DNA from 4 places in the Cobetia sp. PDI-12MA genome. Region 1 is predicted to be linked to each of the others. Evidence: predicted binding sites of a transcription regulator. Region 1 holds the regulator's gene; each other region holds the start of a gene.
The links. The regulator LexA, encoded in region 1, represses DNA repair genes until DNA is damaged. The targets are predictions, from matches to a motif close to TACTGTNTANNTANACAGTA.

Region 1 (5,801 bases):
GCGCGAGCTGCTGGACACCTTCTACGCCGAGTTCAAGGCCGAGCTGGACCACGCCCAGTCCGAAGAGGGCATGCGTCCGAACCAGCCGGTGCCGACGGACATCGCCTGCCCGACCTGCGGGCGTGAGATGCAGATCCGTACCGCCTCGACCGGGGTGTTCCTGGGCTGTTCCGGCTACAACCTGCCGCCCAAGGAGCGCTGCAAGACCACCATCGATCTGCTGCCGGGCGATGAGGCCGTGGCGGCCGATGCCGGTGAAGATGCCGAGACGGATGCGCTGCGCGCCAAGCGTCGCTGCCCGATCTGTGCCACCGCGATGGACAGCTACCTGATCGATGAGCAGCGCAAGCTGCACGTCTGCGGCAATAGCCCGGACTGTGTCGGTCACGAGGTCGAGGAAGGTCAGTTCCGCATCAAGGGCTACGATGGCCCGGTGATCGAGTGCGACAAGTGCGGTTCCGACATGCAGCTCAAGACCGGGCGTTTCGGCAAGTACTTCGGCTGCACCAACGAGAATTGCAAGAATACCCGCAAGCTGCTCAAGTCCGGTGAAGTGGCGCCGCCGAAGATGGACCCGATTCCGATGCCGGAACTTGCCTGCGTCAAGGTCGAGGACCACTACGTGCTGCGCGACGGCGCCAGTGGCCTGTTCCTGGCGGCCAGCCAGTTCCCCAAGAATCGCGAGACGCGCCCGCCGCTGGTCAAGGAGCTCAAGGCGCACGCCGACGAGTTGCCGGAGAAGTATCACTTCATTCTCGAGGCCCCGGATCAGGACCCGGATGGACGTCCTGCACAGATTCGCTTCTCGCGCAAGGTCAAGGCTCAGTACGTCATGACCGATGAAGATGGCAAGGCGACCGGCTGGAAGGCGACCTACGACAACGGCCGCTGGGTCGTCGAGGACAAGCGCAAGGGAGCCAAGAGCTGATGAGCCAGCGTGCCCGTACCAATCAGCTGCTGTATCAGGCCGAGTTGCTGCTGGCCCAGTCAGCGGTCTCTGGCGACGATGAGCATGCCGTGGCGCGTCGCATGGCCGGTGAAGAGGGCGCGCTCGCCCTGCTGGAGCTGGCGCTGGCCTCATTGCTGGAAGAGTGTGCCGTGACGGCGCGCTGGCCGCAGGGGAGCTGGCGCGAGCGCCTGGCCACACCACCGACGCCCATTGCCGAGGTCGAGCAGCTGCGCAGCCTGCTGGAACGTCCTGACAGCTGGTTGTCTGAGCTGATCGCGGATGTGACCCGTCTGCATGAAGAGGGTGGCGTCGCTCGCCGCGAGGAATCGCGTTCGCGGGGTGATGGTCTGATCATCGCGGCAGCCTCGAGCGACTCGCTGGCCGAGCGTCTCAGCGCCGCCATCACGGCATTCAAGGCGCTGCTGCCGCAGCTGCGCGAGTCGAGCGTCGAGTGGTAGGTCAAGGCGCTGATATGGCGCTGCACGCTGGTGATGACTGGCGCATGGCGATCGGGTGACGTTTCGCCTTCACGGGTGCTAGACTGATCGCATTGTGGCAAGCCCTGCACTCTCCGGTACGACCATGGCTCTGGCTGTGGTCGTACTTTTTTCTGCGTCGCTGATGGCAACGCGGTGCCGGGCTTGCCAGCCGTCGCGCTGACGATTACAACGACGCCGGTATCTCACGAGGTGCCGTGCAGGAGGAATGACGTGTCCGATCCCGCCGTACTTGAAATTGTGCAAATGGAAGATGGTGAAGTGATTCTGCGCGCCGCGGAAAGCGAAGGTGAGCCGCTGCTCAGCATTCGCATTTCAGACGAGGCCGCTGATCTGCTGCGTGACAATCGTTTCGAGGTCGCGCGTGAGATGATCGACCACGCCATCACCCGGACTCGCCTCTGGGATGGCGAAGAAGACGAGGATGAGCAGTCAGAAGGCATCGTGCACTGATGCATCGCTCGCGCTTCGCGCACAAAAAACCCGCCTCGAGGCGGGTTTTTTGTGCAATGCGTACGGCTTTCCTGTTGCCCAGGGCTCTGCGAGAAAAGCTCTGCGAGAAAAGCCCTGATGGAAAAGTGCTGCTGGGCAACGCTAGGTTGCTCAAAGTGCAGCTGGTCAAGACCTCAGTGCAGGCCACCATCGCGGATGACACCTACCCCGAGGCCCTCGATCTCCAGGCTGTCCGTGCGCAGGTCGACCTTGATCGGTGAGAAGTCCTCGTTTTCGGCTTCCAGCCACACATAGTGCCCGTCACGGCGGAAGCGCTTGACGGTGACTTCATCTCCCAGGCGTGCCACCACGATCTGCCCGTCACGCACGCTGGTGGTGCGATGCACGGCCAGCAGGTCGCCTTCCAGAATTCCCACATCCTTCATCGACACGCCGCGCACACGCAGCAGGTAGTCGGCAGCCGGCGAGAAGTAGTCGCTCGGCAGCGGGCAGTGACGGTCGATATGCTCGCTGGCAAGAATCGGGCTGCCGGCGGCCACTTCCCCGATCACCGGCAGACCATCGTTGGCGCTGTCGTCGACGTCAGCCAGCGACGGCACGCGAATGCCGCGTGAGGTGCCCGGCACCATCTCGATGGCGCCCTTGCGCTTGAGGGCACGCAGATGCTCCTCGGCGGCATTCGGCGAGCGGAAGCCCAGCGCCTGGGCGATTTCGGCCCGCGTCGGCGGGTAGCCAGAGGACTTGATGGTCTTGATGATGAAGTCGAAGACATCCTGCTGGCGCGGAGTAAGCGGCTGGGTCATGGCATTGCCTTTGGCCTGGGCGGCATCTTGAGCTGACGGCACGGGGTGTGCATCCATACAACTGTCATTGTATCCAGTCATGGCAGTCATGCAAGGCATCGTGGCTTGTGTGGAGGCCTCAAAGGGCAGGTAGTCGTCGAGATATCGCTGTCTGCCGACTTGGCTTGTCGATATCCAAGGCAAGCTGTCGAGAGGGCAATCCGGTGTGGCCCTGCGGGGTGGTCTGTCACCGAGCACGGCGAGTCCTTGAATCGGAACGGTCTGCATTGAAGGAATATCAGGCTCGACTAAACCTTTGGCGTTTGAAACGCGAGAGAATTGTCAGTCGTGACATGGCGCGCTAGAATCAAAGTGTTTCAAACGAATGTTCGCCGATGGCAGGGCTCGGATGTGTCGTACTCACGTGTGTCGTGAACAAACGAGCCGATATGGTACGTGGCCTTCCGGTGTACCTGCACCACCTCATGAGAGAGTCGCCGCGCGGCGCTTGCGTCGTGACCTACGACTCCAGTCCTCTTCTACCTGACAAGGGTTCCGCCCATGGCCCAGACCGATACCGTTACCCGCATCCTCGATACTGCCGAGGTGCTGTTCGCCGAGCGTGGTTTCGCCGAGACCTCACTGCGCAACATCACCAGCAAGGCCAAGGTCAATCTGGCGGCGGTGAACTACCACTTCGGGTCCAAGAAATCGCTGATCCAGGCGGTCTTCGCGCGCTATCTCGATCCGTTCAGCGAGCGTTTCCACGCGGCGCTCGACAGTGTCGAGCAGCAATACGCCGGGCGTCAGGTGCCGCTTGAGGTCCTGCTGGAGGTGATGGCGCGTACCGTGCTGGAGGTGCCGGCCGAGCGCAACAGCCTGCGCACCTTCATGCGCCTGCTCGGGCTTGCCTACACTCAGGGTCAGGGCCATATGCGGCGCTATATCCGCGAGCATTACGGCACGGTCTTCAGCCGCTTCGCCGAGCTTCTGAAGCTTGCGACCCCTGATCTGCCGGACAACGAGCGCTTCTGGCGCCTGCACTTCATGCTCGGTAGCGTGATCTTCACCTTCTCGGGCCTGGATGCACTGCGGGATATCGAGGAGGCCGAGTATGGCCATCACACCACGGTGCGTGAGCTGATCCAGCACATGCGTCCGGTGGTGGTCGCGGCGATGGCAGCGCCGTTGCCGGCCTCGCTCGGGGATGGTGAGGCGGTCACCCAGGCGGCCAGCTGATGGCCTGCTGGGTAGCGGTGGATCTCTCGCGCCAGAGCCTTGAGATACGTAATGACGCGCCGAGTGGCAGTCGTGATGCGCCGCCCTGCGCGGCTGCCCCTGACGCGCTGGTGCACGCCTGCGCGATCTCCAGCGGCCTCAACGGTATCGGCGAGCTCGATGGCAGCGGTTGCACGCCAACCGGCTGGCATGTGATTCGTGCCGCCATCGGGGCGGGCAATCCGCGTGGCGCCGTCTATCGCGGACGGCGCTTCACGGGCGAGGTATTCACCCCCGAGCTTGCCGAGGAGCATCCAGAGCGTGACTGGATCCTGACGCGCATTCTATGGCTCAGTGGCCGCGAGCCGGGCATCAATCGCGGTCGCAATGCCCGCGGTGAGCGGGTCGATAGCCTGCGCCGCTACATCTATTTTCATGGCACGCCCAGCACGGAGCCCATGGGGATAGCGGCGTCCCACGGCTGCATTCGCTTGCGCGATGATGACCTGCTGCGACTCTTTGCCGAGGCTGTGCCAGGCACTCCGGTGCTGCTGCATCCCTGAAGGCGTTGGTGTACGAGTCTGATACCCTCCATGAGCTGCCGCCGGAACCTGGGTGACAGCCCCTTGCCGGGGCGCAGCTGGCCGCGACTGTTCGATAGGGGTTCAGTCGGCTAGAATTGCGCCTTTCCTCGCGCTGGCAGCCTGATTCATCGTGTTTCTTCCAGGCTGCCGAGCCCCGTAAAAGACATGAAGTCCCGGCGGTCGTGAATCCTCTCTTCACGGGATATCACTGCCGCAGGCCATGGACAGGAAGGATGACATGACACAGCCACTGGGCTCCGTAATGGTCGATGTTGCGGGGCTGACCCTCGCCCGCGACGAACGTGAACTGCTGGCACGCCCTGCCGTCGGGGGCGTCATCCTGTTTGCGCGCAACTGTGCCTCTCCCGAGCAGGTACTGGAGCTGAGCCGCGAGATTCGCAGCGTCAATCCCCACCTGCTGATCGCCATCGATCAGGAAGGCGGGCGCGTCCAGCGCCTGCGCGAGGGCGTGACACGCCTGCCGTCGATGCGCAGCCTGGCGCAATGCTGTCTCGGGCGTGACTGTGATGGCTGCGGCGAAGACGCCCAGGCCGCAGGCCTGGGTCTGGCACGCGATGCCGGCTGGCTGCTGGGCATGGAAATGGCAGCCATCGGCTGTGATATCACCTTTGCGCCGGTACTGGATATCGATGTGGCGGGCTCGACCATCATTGGCGATCGCAGCTTCGGCGCCACGCCGGAAGACGTCATCGCGGTGGGCGGTGCCTTCATCGACGGGCTGCAGGAGGCGGGCATGTCCGCCGTCGGCAAGCACTACCCGGGGCATGGTGGCATCTCGGCAGATACCCACCTGGAGCGCGTGGTCGACCCGCGTCCGTTCCGCGAGCTGCGCGAGCATGATCTCAAGCCCTTCGCGGCCCTCGCCGAGCGCCTGGGCGGCGTGATGCCGGCGCATGTGGTCTATCCGGATTTCGATGCACGTCCCGCGGGCTTCTCGCCCAGCTGGTTGGGCCTGCTGCGCGAAGAGTTCGGCTTCAAGGGCGCCATCTTCTCCGATGATCTCGGCATGGCGGCGGCCGTCGCGGAAGGCAGCCCGGCAGAGCGTGCGCGCCTGGCGCTGGACGCTGGCTGCGACATGGCGCTGGTCTGCAATGACCCCGCCGCCGCGCGCGAAGTGCTCGACAGCCTCGATGATGATGAGCAGCGCCACCGAGGCAAGCGCCAGGCGCGACTGCGCTATGCACGGGCTCGCCCGACGCTTGATGGTCTGGTGGGGCTGTCACGCTGGCGGCGCACCCACGCGCGGCTCGAATCGATGGCGGCCAGTCAGGCATCACAGCAGGTCGCCATGCCTTCG
Region 2 (5,801 bases), 580 kb from region 1:
GTGTGCAGGATGATCGGCGCGTGATTCATCCGACGACACAAAAGCCACTGCTGGTGGCACAGGGTAATGAGCCCGGTTGGCAGGTCAGTCTCGACAGCGAGCACAATCTGCTGACGCTGACGGTCATGCAGGGCTTGCTCGAGTCGCTACACGAGGCGCAGGAATCCGAGCGCTCTGCAAAGACGGAGGCTGGCGCTCGCTCGTCAGGCATCCAGGTGGTCAAGCTGCCTTATCGGGTCGCCCGCGAGGCAAACGATAGCCGTGTGCTCAAGGCGCAACTCCCGGCTGACGGCAAGCAGGGCGAGCCGTTGCAGCTGGTGGTCGCGCCGGGTGCCTGCTTCGATTCGATGCAGGGCGCCCCCTACCCGCTGACGGCGACCTTGACGGTTGCAGGGCAGGAATTGAAGGGTTGTGGAGAGGCGTTCCGTTATCCGTCAGCGGTCGAATAAGGGTGGTGGCTGGCTGTGACATTCGCCTTTTTCGAATGATATAGGCGATTCAAGTCGCTTTTCGTGTGGAATGGCTCATTTATCATGCGGTGCATGCGGATCGGGTCGAATACCGTCGACAGGATCACGCCTCACCTTCATGGAGACCTTCCACAGGTCAAAAGCCTCACTCAATGTCCTGCTGGTGTCTGCTTCCCTGTTCGCTGGCAAGGGTAATTCACGCGCGCTGGCCTCATCCTTCGCCATCGCCGCCCGATAGCGATGGCGTTCGTGTTTGTGCACAGCAAAAGGGAGTCGCTGGCGTCGATCAGTCGCTGGTGCAGATCAGTCGCGGGAGTCGAGCACTTCCAGCGCTCCCTTGAGGCGCGCATGCAGTTCTTCCAGCGGCGGCTGGGCACCGCCCTGCGGCCAGCCCGCCGTCAACACCACGCCATCGGCACCATAGTCGCTGGCATCCACCGGCACATCGTAGCCGTTCAGCCAGTGGCGAACATCGGCCTCATGGGCGAAGCCGACCTTCAGGCGCCTGGGCGTGCGCGGTGTGAAGGTCGTGGTGGGCAGGTTCTCGAGCGCCTCGAGCACTGCGCGGCTGTATGCGCGCGCCAGTCCGCCGGTGCCCAGCTTGATACCGCCGAAGTAGCGGATCACCACACAGGCCACCTGACCGACGCCACTGCCTTCGAGCACCTGATACATCGGCCTGCCAGCAGTGCCGCCCGGCTCGCCATCATCGGAGAAGCCGATGGCATTCTGCTCATCGGGCGCCCCGGCGATGAACGCCGTGCAGTGGTGGCGTGCATTGGGGTGGGCGAGATGCGCCTGAGCCAGCAGCCGCGTCATGCCTTCTGGCGTCGGGGCATGGGCCAGCCAGGCGATGAAGCGGCTCTTCTCGATCTCGATGCTGTGTTCATGGTGCGCCTCGGGCGCCAGTGCCGGTATCAGATAGGTCATGGCACCATCTTACCAAAGCGTCGTCCTCAGTGAGTGACGGCATTGCCGCGCACCACGCCCATCACCATGCCCAGCACTTCGATATCGGCATTCTTGAGATAGATGGGGGCCATGCTGTCGTTGGCCGGTTGCAGGCGCACGCCGGTCTTCTCGATATACAGCTTCTTCAGCGTCACTTCCTGCTGGTTGATCATCACCACGGCGGTCTCGCCGTTCTCGGCGCTTTCACTGCGTTCGATGATGATGATGTCGCCATCATGGATATTGCAGTTGATCATCGAATGGCCGCGCACGCGCAGGGCGTAGGTGTTGCGGCGCACCATGCGTGTCGGCACGGCAACCGTACCGCAGTCGGCGATGGCTTCGATGGGCATGCCGGCCGTGATGTTGCCGAGCAGCGGGATATCCATCATGTCGCTGGCGGTGATTTCCTGCCAGGCCTGGTCATTGAGCGGCAGGTTGTGAAGACGCTGAAGGTAGTGCGGAGCGTGAAGACGTGACATGAGCTATCCCCTGATGCCGTGCGGTCGGCGCGGATGGTGCGTCGGCCTGCGGTGCAGCGTGGAGGGTCGTCAGGCTGAGTTCATCTGTCGCCTGCTAGGCTCCGCGAACATGCTGATAACGCGTTGAGCCGACCCGATCAGTCTGTGCCTGCACTCGGCAGACGTGTGATGAAGGTACTGTATGGATACTGTTTTTGTATACAGTGCCTGCATCATAGCAAGCTCTCGCGAAGTGGCAAGAGGTCAGCGGATCGACCGGCGCCAAACCAGCGAAAGTGTGTCGTATGAATGTGCACCACATGTCGCTGATATATTTCTCGAGTGCTTGACTGCCCGTCATGGCGGGGCTGCGATGCCAGGCGATCAGCTGCTCGGTGGTCAGTGTCGAACTCAGCTCGTAGAATGGGCCGCAGTGACCCTTGGGTCTGCCTTTGATGTCGCACTCCGCGACGGCTCAGCCGCGAGAATCCGGGATGCCCAGCCAGCCTGCCAGCGATGAAGTCAGTAGCGCGCCGCCTCTGTTGGCGGTCGTGGCGCTCGGCTGTGAGCGTGATGAGCGTTGGCTGTTCGAGGGACTGGATCTCTCGCTGCATGCGGGAGAGATCCTGCAGGTCGAAGGGGCCAATGGCAGTGGCAAGACGACCCTGCTCAAGATTCTGTCCGGTCAGTTCCATGACTACGAGGGCGAGGTGCTCTGGCGCGGCCAGCTCACCTCGCGGGTGCGTGACGACTTTCTGGGCTCACTGCTCTATCTGGGCCACCAGCCCGGCATCAAGGGCACCCTGACCGCACTGGAAAACCTTGCCTGGTATCAGGCGCTTGGCGGTCAACCGCAGGCGAAGGCAGAGGCCCGCCGCGAGCTTGCCTGGGCGGCGCTTAACGCCGTGGGACTGGCCGGTTTCGAGGATGTACCTGCCCAGCAGCTGTCCGCTGGGCAGCAGCGACGTATCGCGCTGGCGCGGCTGCATCTGACACCACGCCGGCTGTGGGTGCTCGATGAGCCCTTCACCGCCATCGATCGCGACGGTGTTCAGGCGCTGGAATCATTGCTGCTCGCTCACGTCCAGCGTGGGGGTAGCGTGGTGATGACGACCCATCATCGCTTCTCGCAGGCCTCACGCTTGCGACGGATATGTCTGGGACAAGTTGCAGGCGTGGATTCGAGAGGGAGCGTCTCGGCATGAACCATGAGCTGCTGACGGCACTACCCGAGGCCCCGCCCAACAGTTCGCTGGCCGGGGCCTTCAAGGCGACCCTCGCGCGCGACCTGCGTCAGGCGCTGTGCCGGCGCAGTGAGCTGATCAATCCGCTGGTGTTCTTCGCCCTGGTGATCACGCTGTTTCCGTTGGGCATCTCACCGGACAAGGCGCTTTTGGCCACACTGGCGCCGGGCTTATTGTGGGTGGCGGCGTTGCTGGCAACGCTGCTGTCACTGGACGGCCTGTTCCGGCAGGATCTGGAGGACGGCAGCCTCGAGCAACTGTTGCTGACGCCGCAACCATTGCCGTTGCTGGTGCTGGCCAAGGTAGCAGGCCACTGGCTGCTGACCGGCCTGCCGCTGGCGCTGATGGCACCCTTGCTGGGCGTGATGCTGGGGTTGCCGAGCGGCGCCTTTGGCGTCTTGATCGCCTCGCTGGCGCTGGGCAGCATGAGCCTGTCCTTGATCGGCGCGATCGGTGCGGCACTCACGGTGGGGCTGCGGCGCGGCGGGGTGCTGCTCTCGCTGATCATCCTGCCGCTGTACATCCCTGTGCTGATCTTCGGTGCGGGCGCCGTACAGAGCGCCGTCAATGGCATGCCCAGTCTGGCGCATCTGGCCATTCTGGGCGCGATGTTGGCGCTGGCCCTGTTGCTGGCGCCGCTCGCCATCGCCGCCGGACTCAGGCTGAGCATCAATGGCTAACCGGATCAAGAACTGCATGACGCTGCCCGAGCATGCTCGGGCATTCGCAAGGCTCTTCATTGCCCCTGACAAGAGGCCCGTGTGACCGCCGATTCCGACTCTCCTCAAGCGCCTTCCCGCAAGGTTCGTCCCCGCAAGGGCGGGCTATGGCCGTGGCTGCATCGCATGGGTGCGCCGACGACCTTCTTCGCGGCCAGTCAGCGCTGGCTGCCGTGGCTGTGGGCGCTGGCGATCATCTCACTGGTGGCCGGCAGTGTCTGGGGGCTGGCCTTCGCGCCCGCCGACTACCAGCAGGGCAACAGCTTCCGCATCATCTATGTACATGTCCCAGCGGCGATTCTCGCCCAGTCGTGCTTCATGCTGCTGGCGGTGTGCGCGCTGCTCTTCCTGGTGTGGAAGATCAAGCTGGCGGACATGGTCGCCACGGCCGCCGCGCCCGTCGGTGCCTTGATGACGGCGCTGGCACTGTTTTCCGGCTCGGTGTGGGGCATCCCCACCTGGGGCACCTGGTGGATCTGGGATGCCCGGCTGACCTCGATGCTGATCCAGCTGTTCCTGTATCTGGGCGTGATCGTATTGCGTGGTTCCTTTGCCAGCCGTGACAGTGGTTCGCGTGCGGCCTCGATCCTGGCGCTGGTCGGCATGGTCAATATCCCGATCATCAAGTATTCGGTGGACTGGTGGAGCACACTGCATCAACCGGCCACCTTCACGCTCAGCGAAGCGCCGCCGATGCCGGCCAGCATGTGGATTCCCTTGCTGATGATGGTGATCGGCTTCTACGCCCTGTTCGGCGCGCTGGTGCTGATGCGCACGCGGGTCGAGGTGCTGAGGCGCGAGAGTCGCAAGCAGTGGGTGCGTGATCTGCTGAGTCCATCTTCGCGTGCGCGCCCCGATGCTGCGGTGGTCGCGGCAGAAGGGGACAAGCCATGAATCTGCCGGGCATCGCCTTCTCGAGTGTCAGCGAGTTCTTCGCCATGGGCGGCCATGCGCTGTATGTGTGGTCGGCCTGGGGGCTGACGGCGGCGTGCCTGGTGGGGCTGGTGATCGCCACGCGGCTGTCGCGTCGCGCGCTGGAGGCGGATATCCGTCGCCGGCTGCGCCGCGACGCTTCCCGTCATTCTTCGCACCCTGCTACACACCGCGCTTCGCATCGTTCGTCACCTCAGGATTCGCGCCGCACCTCTCGTGATTGAATCTGTTTTCTTCCTCCCGCGGCGGTTGTCCCGCTGACCGCGAGAGGCTTGACTGTCCCTTGCCCTGATCGAGCCCTGACCATGACTCCCAAACGCAAGCAGCGCCTGTATATCGTCACGGCCATCGTGCTGCTGGCCGCCCTCGCGGTGGGTCTGACCCTCTATGCCCTGCGCGCCAACATCAACGCCTTTTATACCCCGACCCAGATCGCCAGTGGCGAAGCGCCCCAGGGGCGGCAGATCCGTGCGGGTGGCATGGTGCGTGATGGCAGTGTCAGGCGCGACAACGAGACGCTGGATGCCATCTTCACCGTCACCGATTTCGATCATGATGTGACGGTGCATTATCAGGGCATCCTGCCGGACCTGTTCCGTGAAGGGCAGGGCGTGGTGGTGATGGGCACCTTCGATGGTGATCATCTCGAGGCCAGCGAAGTGCTGGCCAAGCATGACGAGAAGTACATGCCGCCGGAGGTATCCGATGCACTCAAGGCCTCCGGGCGCGATGTGTCTGGTAACAGGACGGGCAACCTGGCCAGCGACAGCAGCGCTACCAAGGCCGCGATCGATCCGCAGGAGGCCCCGTGATGGTGATGCAACTGTTGCCGGAAATCGGCCACTTCGCGCTGATTCTGGGTGCCTGTCTGGCCTGTGTGCAGGCTGTCGTGCCGCTGGCGGGGGCCAGCACGCGTCGCCCGCTGTGGATGAGCTTTGCCCAGCCGATGGCCTGGGGGCAGTTCCTGTTCGTGCTGATCGCCTATGCCTGCCTGACCGCGAGTTTCCTGCTGGATGATTTCAG
Region 3 (5,801 bases), 840 kb from region 1:
CAGGTCGGGCAGGTTTCCTTGCTGGAACCCGGCTCGGCACCATCGCCATCGCAGTGGTCACAGGCCGCCAGACGCGGCACGCGGATGTCGACCGTGGTACCGGCAACCGCCGATTCCAGATCGAGATCCAGGTTGTAACGCAGGTCGCTGCCGCGCTGCGGAGCGTTCGGGTTGCGACGACCACCGCCGCCACCGAAGATGTCACCGAAGACATCGCCGAACACATCGCCGAAGCCGCCGGCACCACCACCGCCAAAGCCGCCGCCACCGAAGCCGCCGCCGCCCTGACCATCGACACCGGCATGACCGAACTGGTCATAGGCGGCGCGCTTGTCAGCGTCGGACAGCACTTCGTAGGCTTCAGAGACTTCCCGGAACTTCTCGGCCGAAGTTTCATCATCCGGGTTGCGGTCCGGGTGATGCTTCTGGGCCAGGCGTCGGTACGCCTTCTTGATGTCCTTGGTGTCGGCGCCACGCTCGACACCAAGCACTTCGTAATAATCACGCTTGGACATGGATCAGGTCCGCCTGGATTGCTGGCAGCCTGAGGCTGCCGGTCTGTTCTGGAATGCCGGTTGTCACCGGTGGCTCGCGGCTAGCGCAGGGCGTCACCGATGCAAACGACAACGCGGGACACCTTCACAAGGCTCCCGCGCTGTCATCAGACGTCGTTCAAGAAATCCCTCAGGACTTCTTGTCGTCGTTGACTTCCTCGTACTCGGCGTCAACCACGTCGTCGTCCTGCTTCTTGCCAGCCTGACCTTCGGCAGCCTGCTCACCCTGGGCGCCCTGCTCGGCGTAGAGCTTCTGCGCCAGGTTGCCGGACGCTTCGGTCAGTGCATCCAGCTTGGCCTGGATCGCATCCTTGTCATCGCCTTTCAGGGCTTCTTCCAGCTCGGAGATCGCCGTCTCGATGGCTTCCTTCTCGCTGGCTTCAGCCTTGTCACCGGCTTCGGTCAGGGTCTTCTTGGTCGCGTGAATCATGCCGTCGGCCTGATTGCGCAGCTGGACCATTTCCTCGAACTTCTTGTCTTCGTCGGCGTTGGCTTCCGCGTCACGCACCATCTGCTCGATCTCGTCGTCGGACAGGCCGCCGGAAGACTTGATGACGATGGACTGTTCCTTGCCGGTCGCCTTGTCCTTGGCGGACACGTTCAGGATACCGTTGGCATCCAGATCGAAGGCGACTTCGATCTGTGGCACACCGCGCGGTGCCGGCGGAATGTCGGCCAGGTCGAAGCGCCCCAGAGACTTGTTCTGCGCGGCCTGCTTGCGCTCACCCTGCAGGACGTGGATGGTCACCGCGCCCTGGTTGTCTTCAGCGGTGGAGAACACCTGAGACTTCTTGGTCGGGATGGTGGTGTTCTTCTCGATCAGCGGCGTCAGCACGCCACCCATGGTCTCGATACCGAGGGTCAGCGGCGTCACGTCCAGCAGCAGCACGTCCTTGACGTCACCGCCCAGCACGCCGCCCTGGATGCCGGCACCGACAGCGACCGCTTCATCCGGGTTGACGTCCTTGCGTGCTTCCTTGCCGAAGAACTCGGCTACCTTGGACTGCACCAGCGGCATGCGGGTCTGACCACCGACCAGGATGACATCGTCGATCTCGGAGGCGGACAGGCCGGCGTCGGACAGCGCGGTCTGGCACGGCTTCAGGGAGCGTGCGACCAGGTCGTCGACCAGAGACTCGAGCTTGGAACGAGTCACCTTGACGTTCAGGTGCTTCGGACCGGTGTTGTCAGCCGTGATGTACGGCAGGTTCACGTCGGTCTGCTGAGCGCTGGACAGTTCGATCTTGGCCTTCTCGGCGGCTTCCTTCAGACGCTGCATGGCGAGGTTGTCGCCGGACAGGTCGATACCGCTGTCTGCCTTGAACTGGTCAACCAGGTAGTTGATCAGGTGCATGTCGAAATCTTCACCGCCCAGGAAGGTGTCGCCGTTGGTGGCGAGCACTTCGAACTGGGTCTCACCGTCGACGTCGGCGACTTCGATGATGGAGATATCGAAGGTACCGCCGCCCAGGTCGTAGACCGCGATGGTCTTGTCACCACGGGACTTGTCCATGCCGTAGGCGAGGGCTGCGGCAGTCGGCTCGTTGATGATGCGCTTGACGTCGAGACCCGCGATGCGGCCGGCATCCTTGGTCGCCTGACGCTGGGAATCGTTGAAGTAGGCCGGAACGGTGATGACGGCTTCGGTGACTTCTTCACCGAGGTAGTCTTCCGCGGTCTTCTTCATCTTCTTGAGGATTTCCGCACTGATCTGCGGCGGTGCCATCTTCTTGTCTTTCACCTGCACCCAGGCGTCGCCGTTGTCGGCTTCGACAATCTTGTACGGCACCATCTTGATGTCTTTCTGAACCACATCATCCTTGAACTTGCGACCGATCAGACGCTTGACCGCGAAGAGGGTGTTCTCCGGGTTGGTCACTGCCTGACGCTTGGCCGACTGGCCGACCAGAATCTCGTTGTCGTCGGTGTAAGCGATGATGGACGGTGTGGTGCGACCGCCTTCAGCGTTTTCGATGACCTTGGTTTTCTCGCCGTCGAGCACTGCCACACAGGAGTTGGTAGTACCCAAGTCAATACCGATGATGCGTCCCATAATCGTATACCTCGAATCTATTGCTAGCCTGAAAGATAAGTCTGGATGTCGGCACCTTGTGTCGGTGCCTGAACTTGTTTCTCTAGATGGGGTCGCGTGTCAGGGTTTCAAGACCCGGCCGGGCAAATTTTCCCGGGCCGGATCGCCCTGAGCCCCCACAGGGCGCGATCCAACGCCGACTGGGCGCTGGGAGCGCGCAGGCCTCATGAGGCCTTGCTGACTGCCACCATCGCCGGACGCACCAGGCGGCCATTGAGGGTGTAACCCTTCTGCATCACGTCGATGACGCTGTTCGGTTCCGCGTCCGGGGACGGCACCATGGCGACAGCCTGATGGTATTCCGGATCGAAGGGCTCGCCGTGCGGGTCCAGCTGCTCGACGCCTGACTTGTTCAGGGCATCCAGCTGCATTTTCAAGGTCATCTCGATGCCTTCGACGTGGGTCTTGGCCGCTTCGTCACCCGACATGGATTCCAGCGCCTTCTCGAGGGAATCCACCACCGGCAGCATTTCCTTGACGAACTTCTCCAGCGCGAACTTGCGCGCCTTCTCGGCGTCCTGCTCGGCACGACGGCGCGCGTTCTGCGCATCGGCAGCCGCGCGCAGCGCCTGGTCCTTGGCTTCCTTCACGGCCTGCTCAAGCTCTTCGACCTGAGCGGCCAGCATCTCGGCTTCCGGGTTGTCCACCAGAGTACCTTCGCCGCCGGTATCGTCGGCATCCAGTACGTTGTCGATCACTTCACCTTCCGGCGTTTCCGGCTGCGGCTCGGCATCGCGAGCGGCACGCTGAAGCTCTTCATCCATCGGGGTCTGCGGGTCCTGAGCCATGCTGATCTCCTGCGGGCCGGCGTCTATGCGCCATTGCCCTGATTCGTGGCCTGCTGAGCGTGTCGCGAAGCATCACACGCACTGGCTGACAGACAGGCCATGAGTTGCCTTGAGAGGCAGCAAGGCCAGGCCATTGCTGCCGACTGAAAGTGTCAGTGCCTCTATATGGGGACAGCACATCGCTTCTCAAGCCTTGCCGCGGGCTTTTCTCCCCACTGAACCCGGCATGGATTGAAGGCCACCCGAACGTGCTGTATAAAAAGCCATGATCACTGTATAAACATACTGTATGGCGACACCGTAGCCCGCCCATCGAGTCCGGGTCCGCTGATGTTCCCCCAGCACGGCGTACGTCAAAGCCCCCCTCGGAGGTAGTCATGCTGCTGCAACTCGCCATCCAAGATTTTGCCATCGTCGAAACGCTGGAACTCGATTTCCGCCGCGGCATGACCGCCATCACCGGCGAGACCGGTGCCGGCAAGTCCATCCTGCTCGGCGCCCTCGGCCTGTGCCTGGGCGAGCGTGCCGATGCCGGCAGCGTGCGCCATGGCGCCGACCGCGCCGACCTCATCGCGCGCTTCGATATCAGTGAGCTTGACGACGCTCGCCAGTGGCTGGATGAACGCGAACTAGGCAGCGACGACTGCCTGCTGCGTCGCGTCATCACCGCCAGCGGCCGCTCAAAGGCCTGGATCAACGGCACACCCTGCACCATCGCCGACCTTCGCGAGCTGGGCGAGCACCTGATCGACATCCACTCCCAGCACGCCCATCACTCCCTGCTCAAGGAAGAGACGCACCTGCGTCAGCTCGACGAATATGCGGGCCTGGAGACTCAGGCCGCCCAGCTGCGCGAGGACTTCCGTCACTGGCAGGAGGCGCATCGTCGTCTCAAGCGCATGAGCAATGATGGCGATGAAGTGCGTGCGCGCCGCCAGCTGCTGCGCTATCAGGTCGAGGAGCTCGATGAACTGGCGCTATGCGAAGGGGAACTGGAAGCCCTGGAGCAGGAGCAGGAAACGCTGGCCAATGCCGAGCAGATTCTGGCCGAGGCGCAGTCCGCCGCCGAGTGCTGTGATCACGACGAAGAAGGTGCGCTGTCTCGCCTCAACCAGGCCCTGGCCCGCCTGGCGCATCTGCCGGGCAACGAGCACGGCTCACTGGCCAGTGCGCTGGGCATGCTCGAGGAAGCGCGCATCCAGATAGAGGAAGCGGCGCGTGAGCTGCACCGCTTCGTGGAAGTCACCGAACTCGACCCCGAGCGCCTCGCCTTCGTCGATGAGCGCCTGAGCCGCATCCATCATATCGCGCGCAAGCATCATGTGATGCCGGACGAGCTGCATGGCCTTCATCAGCGCCTGAGCGAAGAACTCGACGGCCTGGGTGGCGATGAGGAGGCCATCGAAGCCTTGCGCGAAGAAGTGGCTCAGCGTCGCGAGGCCTGGAAGGGGCTGGCGAGTGAGGTGAGCGCCAGACGCGCCACTGCCGCCCCGCAACTGGCCAGCGACATCCAGGATCAGCTGGCCTTCCTGGGCATGGGCAAGGCCACCTTCGAGGTCGCCATCGAGGCGCGGGAGCGTCCGCAACCGGAAGGCATGGAGCGTATCCACTTCCGCATCAGCGCCAACCCGGGCCAGCCGCCACGTGCGCTGGCCAAGGTCGCCTCCGGCGGCGAGCTCTCGCGTGTGTCGCTGGCGATCCAGGTCGTGGCCGCCAGTCGCTCGACCATCCCCAGCCTGGTCTTCGATGAAGTCGATGTCGGCATCTCCGGCGCCACTGCCGAGATCGTCGGTCAACTGTTGCGTCGGCTGGGCGACAAGGGTCAGGTGCTGACCGTCACTCACCTGCCGCAGGTCGCCGCACAGGCGCATCAGCACCTGCATATAGAGAAGCAGGCAGAGAAGGACACGACCCGCACCCACATGGCGCTGCTGGATGAAAGCGGCCGCGTGCGCGAGCTGGCACGCATGCTGGGCGGCATTCACCTTTCCGAGCAGACCCTCGCCCATGCCCGCGAGATGCTGGGCGCTGCCGACAGCCGCCACTGAACGCTGCCGTCGACCTCCATGCACCGCTGCTGACGTCCATTCGTCCAATGACACTCCCCGGCAAGACGAGCGCTGGAGTCATGGATCGAGGAAAAATGAACGCCAGAGACACGAACGGCCGCCCTTGAGGGCGGCCGTTCGTGTCTCTGGCCGGAGAAGGCTCTCCGGCCACGTCATCCCTGACGCAACCCGCGTCAGCTATCGCTCTTGTCACCCTTGGGGCGCACGTAGAGCACTAGCGCATGCTCGACCAGCTCATAGCCGTGCTCCTCGACGATCTCGCGCTGACGGCGCTCGATCTCGGGATCACAGAACTCTA
Region 4 (5,801 bases), 1.7 Mb from region 1:
GGCAGATCCTGACGAATCATCATGCCGCAATCCACGGCGATCCAGTGATCCTGATAACCATACAGCGTCAGATTCATGCCGATCTCGCCGCAGCCACCCAGTGGTAGCAGGTGCAGCGGCGGACGTTGTCTCTGACGGACTTGAACGCGGGGTTTCAACATGGATGTCATGCCATCTATAAAATGTGGCTCAACTATACGGGAATCCCGCGAAGCGCCACAAATGGCGCTGTTGTCCGATCGATTCGATTCGATAGCGCCTCGGCCGTCAACGTGACGCCTTGAGGTGGGCCGGCGTGATGTCGCTGATCGCAATGTCGTATTGACCATATGGACAGAATCGGGGCGCAGCACTGTTTCAGGCCGCGTGATCAGCTACAATAGCCCACCTTTGCCGAGGGGCTGCTTACGGGCGGTGTCATGATTCCTCGCGCAGGCCGGCGTTTCGCCGGCTGAACATCATTCCCGCTATCACAATGGTTGAACTTACGATGTCTCACGCCTATCGCCTGGTGGTGTCCTGCCCTGATCAGGTCGGAATTGTTGCCCGAGTTTCCACTTTCATCGCCGAGCAGGGCGGGTGGATCACCGAAGCCAATCAGCATTCTGATCTTGGCGCCGGCCGTTTCTTCATGCGCTATGAGATCAACCCCGAAACCATCGGCCTGAGCGCCGATGAGCTCGGCAAGCGCTTCGCACCGATCGGTGAAGAGTTCGGCATGCAGTGGCGCGTGCATGACACCGCTGCCAAGAAGCGTGTCGTGCTGATGGTTTCCAAGGACTCCCATTGTCTGGTGGACCTGCTGCATCGCTGGCAGTCCGGTGATCTGGATTGCGAGATTCCTTGCGTCATTTCCAATCACGATGACATGCGCTCGCTGGTGGAATGGCACGGCATTCCGTTCCATCACGTGCCGGTCGACAAGAATGACAAGGCTCCGGCCTTTGCCGAAGTCGAGCGTCTGGTGGAAGAATCCGGGGCCGATTGCATCGTGCTGGCGCGCTACATGCAGATCATTCCGCCGAGCCTGTGTGAACGCTATGCCGGTCGCCTGATCAACATCCACCACAGCTTCCTGCCTTCCTTCGTGGGTGCCAAGCCGTATCACCAGGCCTTCGGGCGCGGGGTCAAGCTGATCGGGGCGACCTGTCATTACGTGACCGAAGAGCTGGATGCCGGCCCGATCATCGAGCAGGACATCCATCGCGTCACACACTGCCATACCGCCGAGGAACTGGTGCGCATCGGCCGTGATGTCGAGCAGAAGGTGCTGGCCCGCGGCCTGCGCTGGCACCTGCAGGATCGTGTGCTGATCCACGGCAACAAGACCATCGTCTTCGCCTGAGCCTCGCTTGCTCAACGCATGAGTCTGTCATCGACCTGAGGTCGTGACGATGAAGCCGGTACCTGTCTCAGGTGCCGGCTTTTTTGGTTGCGGGATCAGGTTGGCGTCGAGCTAGAACAACCCCAGCTGCTGGGCGTCCTCGCGGGCCTTGAGACGTACGCCGACGCCCAGCAGGCGGACAGGGCGGTGGCCGCGTCGCCAGGCTTGCTCCATCAGCAGGGCGAAGCTGTTGGCGCTCGGCAGCGTGGTGGTCGAGGCGGGGAGCAGGCTTTCCAGCGTGGTGCTCTCGAAGTTGCTGAAGCGGATCTTGACGAACTGCTTGGCCAGCACCGGCTGGTCATGACGGGCGTGACGGCTGGTCAGGCGTTCGAGCAGGGCGGGCAGGCGCTCCAGGCAGGCTGGCAGGTCAGGCAGGTCGTGATCGAAGGTGTGCTCGACACTGATCGACTTGCGTTCGCGTTCGACACGCACCGGTCGCTCATCGATGCCGTGCGCCAGTTCGTGCAGGCGTGTGCCGAACTTGCCGAAGTGCTCGGCCAGTGTCGTCAACGGTGTGCCGCGCATGTCTTCGCAGGTGGTGATGCCCAGGCGTGTCAGACGCGCCAGCGTCGCCGGGCCGACCCCGTGAAGCTTGCCGACGGGCAGCTGGCGGATGAAGGCGTCGCTGGTCTCGGGCGTGATCACCGTCAGGCCGTCGGGCTTTTCCCAGTCACTGGCGATCTTGGCCAGAAACTTGTTGGCGGCCACGCCAAGGGAGAGGGTGATGCCGGTGCGCCTGAGCGCCTCTTCCTTCAGCCAGCGCGCCATCCAGGTGGCGCTGCCCTGAAAGTCAGTCACGGCGCTGACATCCAGATAGGCCTCATCCAGCGAGAGGGGCTCCACCAGGGGCGTCAGTTCATGGAAGAGTGCCTGGATCTCGGCGGAAACGGCGCGGTAGCGCTCGAAATCCGGGGGTACCAGAATCAGCTGTGGGCAAAGGCGCAGTGCTCGGGCGGTCGACATCGCCGAGCGTACGCCGAAGGCGCGCGCGGGATAGTTGCAGGTGGCGATGACGCCGCGTTGCTCGGTGCGGCCACCGATGGCGATGGGCACCTCGCGCCACTCGGGATGGCGGAGCATCTCGACGGCGGCATAGAAGCAATCACAGTCGGCGTGGAGGATCTTGCGCATGTGCGCATCATGCTAAAAGACTGGATGGCTGTCCAGTGCTTGTGCCCACTCATTGCGCTTGAGCAGGCTCACCAACGATAACGCCCGACAGTGAGGAGAGTCCCCACTGTCGGGCGTTGGCATGGCTGGCATCTTGCTTGGGCGCGAGACTGGCGCTCAGCGGATTACAGCGTCATCGCGGCCACCCAGCCGAACACGATCAGCGGGATGTTGTAGTGGAGGAAGGTCGGCACCACGCTGTCCCAGATGTGGTCGTGCTGCTGATCGACATTCAGGCCGGCCGTCGGGCCGAGGGTCGAGTCAGAAGCCGGTGAGCCGGCATCTCCCAGCGCGGCGGCGGTGCCGATCAGCGCGACGGTGGCCAGCGGCGAGAAGCCGAATTGCAGCGCCAGCGGCACGTAGATGGCGGCAATGATCGGAATGGTCGAGAAACTGGAGCCGATGCCGAGAGTGATGAACAGACCGACCATCAGCATGACCAGCGCGGCCAGCGGCTTGTTGTCACCGATGATGTGGAAGGAGGCGTCGACCAGGGTCTGGATATCGCCGGTGGCCTTCATCACGGAAGCGAAACCTGCCGCCGAGATCATGATGAAGCCGATCAGCGCCATCATGCGCATGCCGGAGGTGAAGAGGTCATCCGCTTCGTTCCACTTGAACAGGCCACCCAGCGAGAGGATGGCGAAGCCGACCAGGCCGCCGAGAATCATCGAGCCGGAATACAGCTGAATGCCGAGGGCGGCGATGATGGCGATGCCTGCCATGACCAGACCGCTCTTGGACGGCGTGTGCATGGGCGTATGGTGCGGTACGTTGCTGGACTTGATCTCGCGGGTCGCGTAGTCACGCGGCTTGCGGTAGGAGACGAACAGCGCCGTCAGCAGGCCGAGGAACATGCCGCCGACGGGAATCGCCATCGCCATCGGCACCATGCCACGGGTCACGTCGAGACCGAGCGACTGGCCGGCATCATTGATGTTGGCCAGCAGGATGTCGTTGAGGAAGATAGAGCCGAAACCGACTGGCAGCAGCATGTAGGGCGCGGTCAGGCCGAAGGTCAGTGCACAGGCCACGGCACGACGATCCAGACGCAGGCGGTTCATGGCGACCAGCAGCGGCGGAATCAGGATCGGGATGAAGGCGATGTGAACCGGAATCAGGTTCTGGGAGGAAATCGCGACCAGAGTCACGCTGCCCAGCAGGCCGTACTTGATGGCCGTCTGGCGGCGCGGCGTGCTTTCGCCATTGAGCAGGCCGATCAGGCGTGCGGCGAGCAGGTCCGGCAGGCCGGAGCGAGACAGGGCGACGGCGAAGGCACCGAGAGTGGCGTAGGCCAGTGCGACCTTGGCGCCGCCGCCGACACCGTCATTGAAGGCGCCGAGCGTGTCGGTCAGGGACAGCCCGCTGAACAGACCGCCGACCAGGGCGCCGGCGACCAGCGCGAAGACGACCGAGACGCGAGCCAACGACAGGCCGACCATGACCAGGACGGCCAGAATTACCGCATTCATGCGAGTACCTCTATGTGGGGTTGTGCCAGCTTTGGGAGTGTTGCGGACAGAGCGGGCGAACTGTGGGTGCGTGGCCACCCGATCCCGGGGCAATGCCTCGCATGACGTGTACATTCGTGACGAATGCCTTGCTGTCGCAGTGTTCCTGCGGCTTCCTCCTGAATGCCGTCAAAAACGGCGCATAATCTTACCAGAAGGGCAACGCAAGCTGAATGGCCGATGAACGTGGGCGCTGCCAAATGGCACAAGTTGGCGTGCCATGACGGCTTTTTGTAGAATGCCACGCTGCCCGGCGGCTGCAGTCGCAGGCGTTATTCAACAGGAGTGCGCATGCTGGAGCTGGAAAATGCCCGCGTCATCGGCATGGGAAATGATCGGCGTGTCTACCAGGATCCGAACGACCCCCATCGCTGCATCAAGGTCCCGCGTTACCCTGACAAGGGCAGCCGCCAGAATGAACGCGAGCAACGCTATTTCGAGGGCCTGGTCAGACGTGGCATGCGCGACTGGTCCTATGTGCCTGCCTACCACGGCAGTATCGCCACCGCCGAGGGGCTCGGGCTGGTCTTCGATCTGATTCTCGACAGTGACGGCTCCACGTCACGCCGACTGCGCGAGGTGCATCTCGAGACCCCCGAGCGCCTGAGCGCCGAGGTGCTGGTGAGTGAGCTGGCCAATCTCTATCGCTATCTCGAGAAACGCTGGTTGATTCCGTCTGATCTCAATGATCGCAATATCGTGGTCCAGTTCAGCGACGACCAGCCGCCCAGGTTGTGGCTGATCGACGGTATCTCGAATCCTGACTTCATTCCGCTGGCGACCAGCGTCGCCTGGCTGGCACGGCGCAAGGTCGCGCGTCGCTATCGTCACTTCCTCAGGAAACTGGTCAAGGGGGGACAGCTCTCGCCAGAGGATTATCAGGCACTCGAAGCCCGTCTGTGGGGGTGAATGCCTCTGATGGTGATGGCTCTCGAGACTGGTGGGTCTCGAGGGTCTCGAGGGTGACTGCCCCTGATGGCGCTTGTCGCTGATAGCATTGGCCTTTGATGAACATCGCCAGGAGCAGTCATGTTGTGTATCAGTGCATCAGTGTTCCAGGGTCTCGAAGTAGCTGGTCATCGCATGGGTGATCTGGCGCAAGTCCTGCGGCGAGGTGATATAGGCCGGCATGGTATAGAGCCAGCGACCGAAGGGACGTAACCAGACACCCAGTTCACGGGCGTGGGCCTGAGCGCCTGCCAGACTGCTGGCATCGTGCACTTCTATCACCGCCGTGGCACCCAATACGCGTATATCGCGAATGGCGGGGTGGGAGAAATTCAGCAGGGTATCGCGTAACACTTGATTGAGCTCGGCAATCTTGCCCAGATAATTCTCTTCCTCGAATACCGTGAGACTTTCCAGTGCTACCCGACAGGCCAGTGGATTGCCCATGAAGGTCGGGCCGTGCATGAAGGCGCTATTGGCATCCTCACCATCAAATGCATGGAAGATATGACTCTGGGCCAGGGTGGCGGCATGTCCCAGATATCCCCCCGTCAGTCCCTTGGAGAGCACCATGATGTCAGGAGAGACATTGGCGTGTTCACAGGCAAACATCTTGCCGGTCCGACCGAAGCCGGTCGCGACTTCATCGAAGATCAATACGATTTCGAACTCATCACATAACTCGCGTGCCGCCTCGAGATAGTAGGGCGAGTACATGTTGAGGCCACCTGCCGCCTGTAACAGTGGCTCCATCAACAATGCCGCTATCTCATGCTGGTGTGTTTCCA

Region 2: AC5WNI_RS01920 (LexA family protein) is a predicted target of LexA. The motif match lies at 2,090-2,109, and genes of this name have one in related genera.
Region 3: recN (DNA repair protein RecN) is a predicted target of LexA. The motif match lies at 3,705-3,724, and genes of this name have one in related genera.
Region 4: dinB (DNA polymerase IV) is a predicted target of LexA. The motif match lies at 2,534-2,553, and genes of this name have one in related genera.

The regions. Positions count from the first base shown of each region.
Region 1 covers NZ_CM183351.1:998,203-1,004,003, forward strand. The annotation lists gene topA (type I DNA topoisomerase) at 1-928, shown strand, start outside; gene AC5WNI_RS04300 (DUF6586 family protein) at 928-1,407, shown strand; gene AC5WNI_RS04305 (hypothetical protein) at 1,660-1,899, shown strand; gene lexA (transcriptional repressor LexA) at 2,073-2,702, opposite strand; gene AC5WNI_RS04315 (TetR/AcrR family transcriptional regulator) at 3,243-3,920, shown strand; gene AC5WNI_RS04320 (L,D-transpeptidase) at 3,920-4,462, shown strand; gene nagZ (beta-N-acetylhexosaminidase) at 4,722-5,801, shown strand, end outside.
Region 2 covers NZ_CM183351.1:413,957-419,757, forward strand. The annotation lists gene AC5WNI_RS01910 (MliC family protein) at 1-449, shown strand, start outside; gene AC5WNI_RS01915 (IMPACT family protein) at 774-1,400, opposite strand; gene AC5WNI_RS01920 (LexA family protein) at 1,427-1,903, opposite strand; gene ccmA (cytochrome c biogenesis heme-transporting ATPase CcmA) at 2,377-3,087, shown strand; gene ccmB (heme exporter protein CcmB) at 3,084-3,806, shown strand; gene AC5WNI_RS01935 (heme ABC transporter permease) at 3,972-4,739, shown strand; gene ccmD (heme exporter protein CcmD) at 4,736-5,002, shown strand; gene ccmE (cytochrome c maturation protein CcmE) at 5,084-5,590, shown strand; gene AC5WNI_RS01950 (heme lyase CcmF/NrfE family subunit) at 5,590-5,801, shown strand, end outside.
Region 3 covers NZ_CM183351.1:158,270-164,070, reverse strand. The annotation lists gene dnaJ (molecular chaperone DnaJ) at 1-515, opposite strand, end outside; gene dnaK (molecular chaperone DnaK) at 685-2,607, opposite strand; gene grpE (nucleotide exchange factor GrpE) at 2,811-3,434, opposite strand; gene recN (DNA repair protein RecN) at 3,812-5,482, shown strand; gene fur (ferric iron uptake transcriptional regulator) at 5,677-5,801, opposite strand, start outside.
Region 4 covers NZ_CM183351.1:2,685,880-2,691,680, reverse strand. The annotation lists gene AC5WNI_RS11480 (ribonuclease J) at 1-77, opposite strand, end outside; gene purU (formyltetrahydrofolate deformylase) at 491-1,345, shown strand; gene dinB (DNA polymerase IV) at 1,457-2,515, opposite strand; gene AC5WNI_RS11465 (Na+/H+ antiporter family protein) at 2,680-4,026, opposite strand; gene AC5WNI_RS11460 (YrbL family protein) at 4,357-4,974, shown strand; gene bioA (adenosylmethionine--8-amino-7-oxononanoate transaminase) at 5,113-5,801, opposite strand, start outside.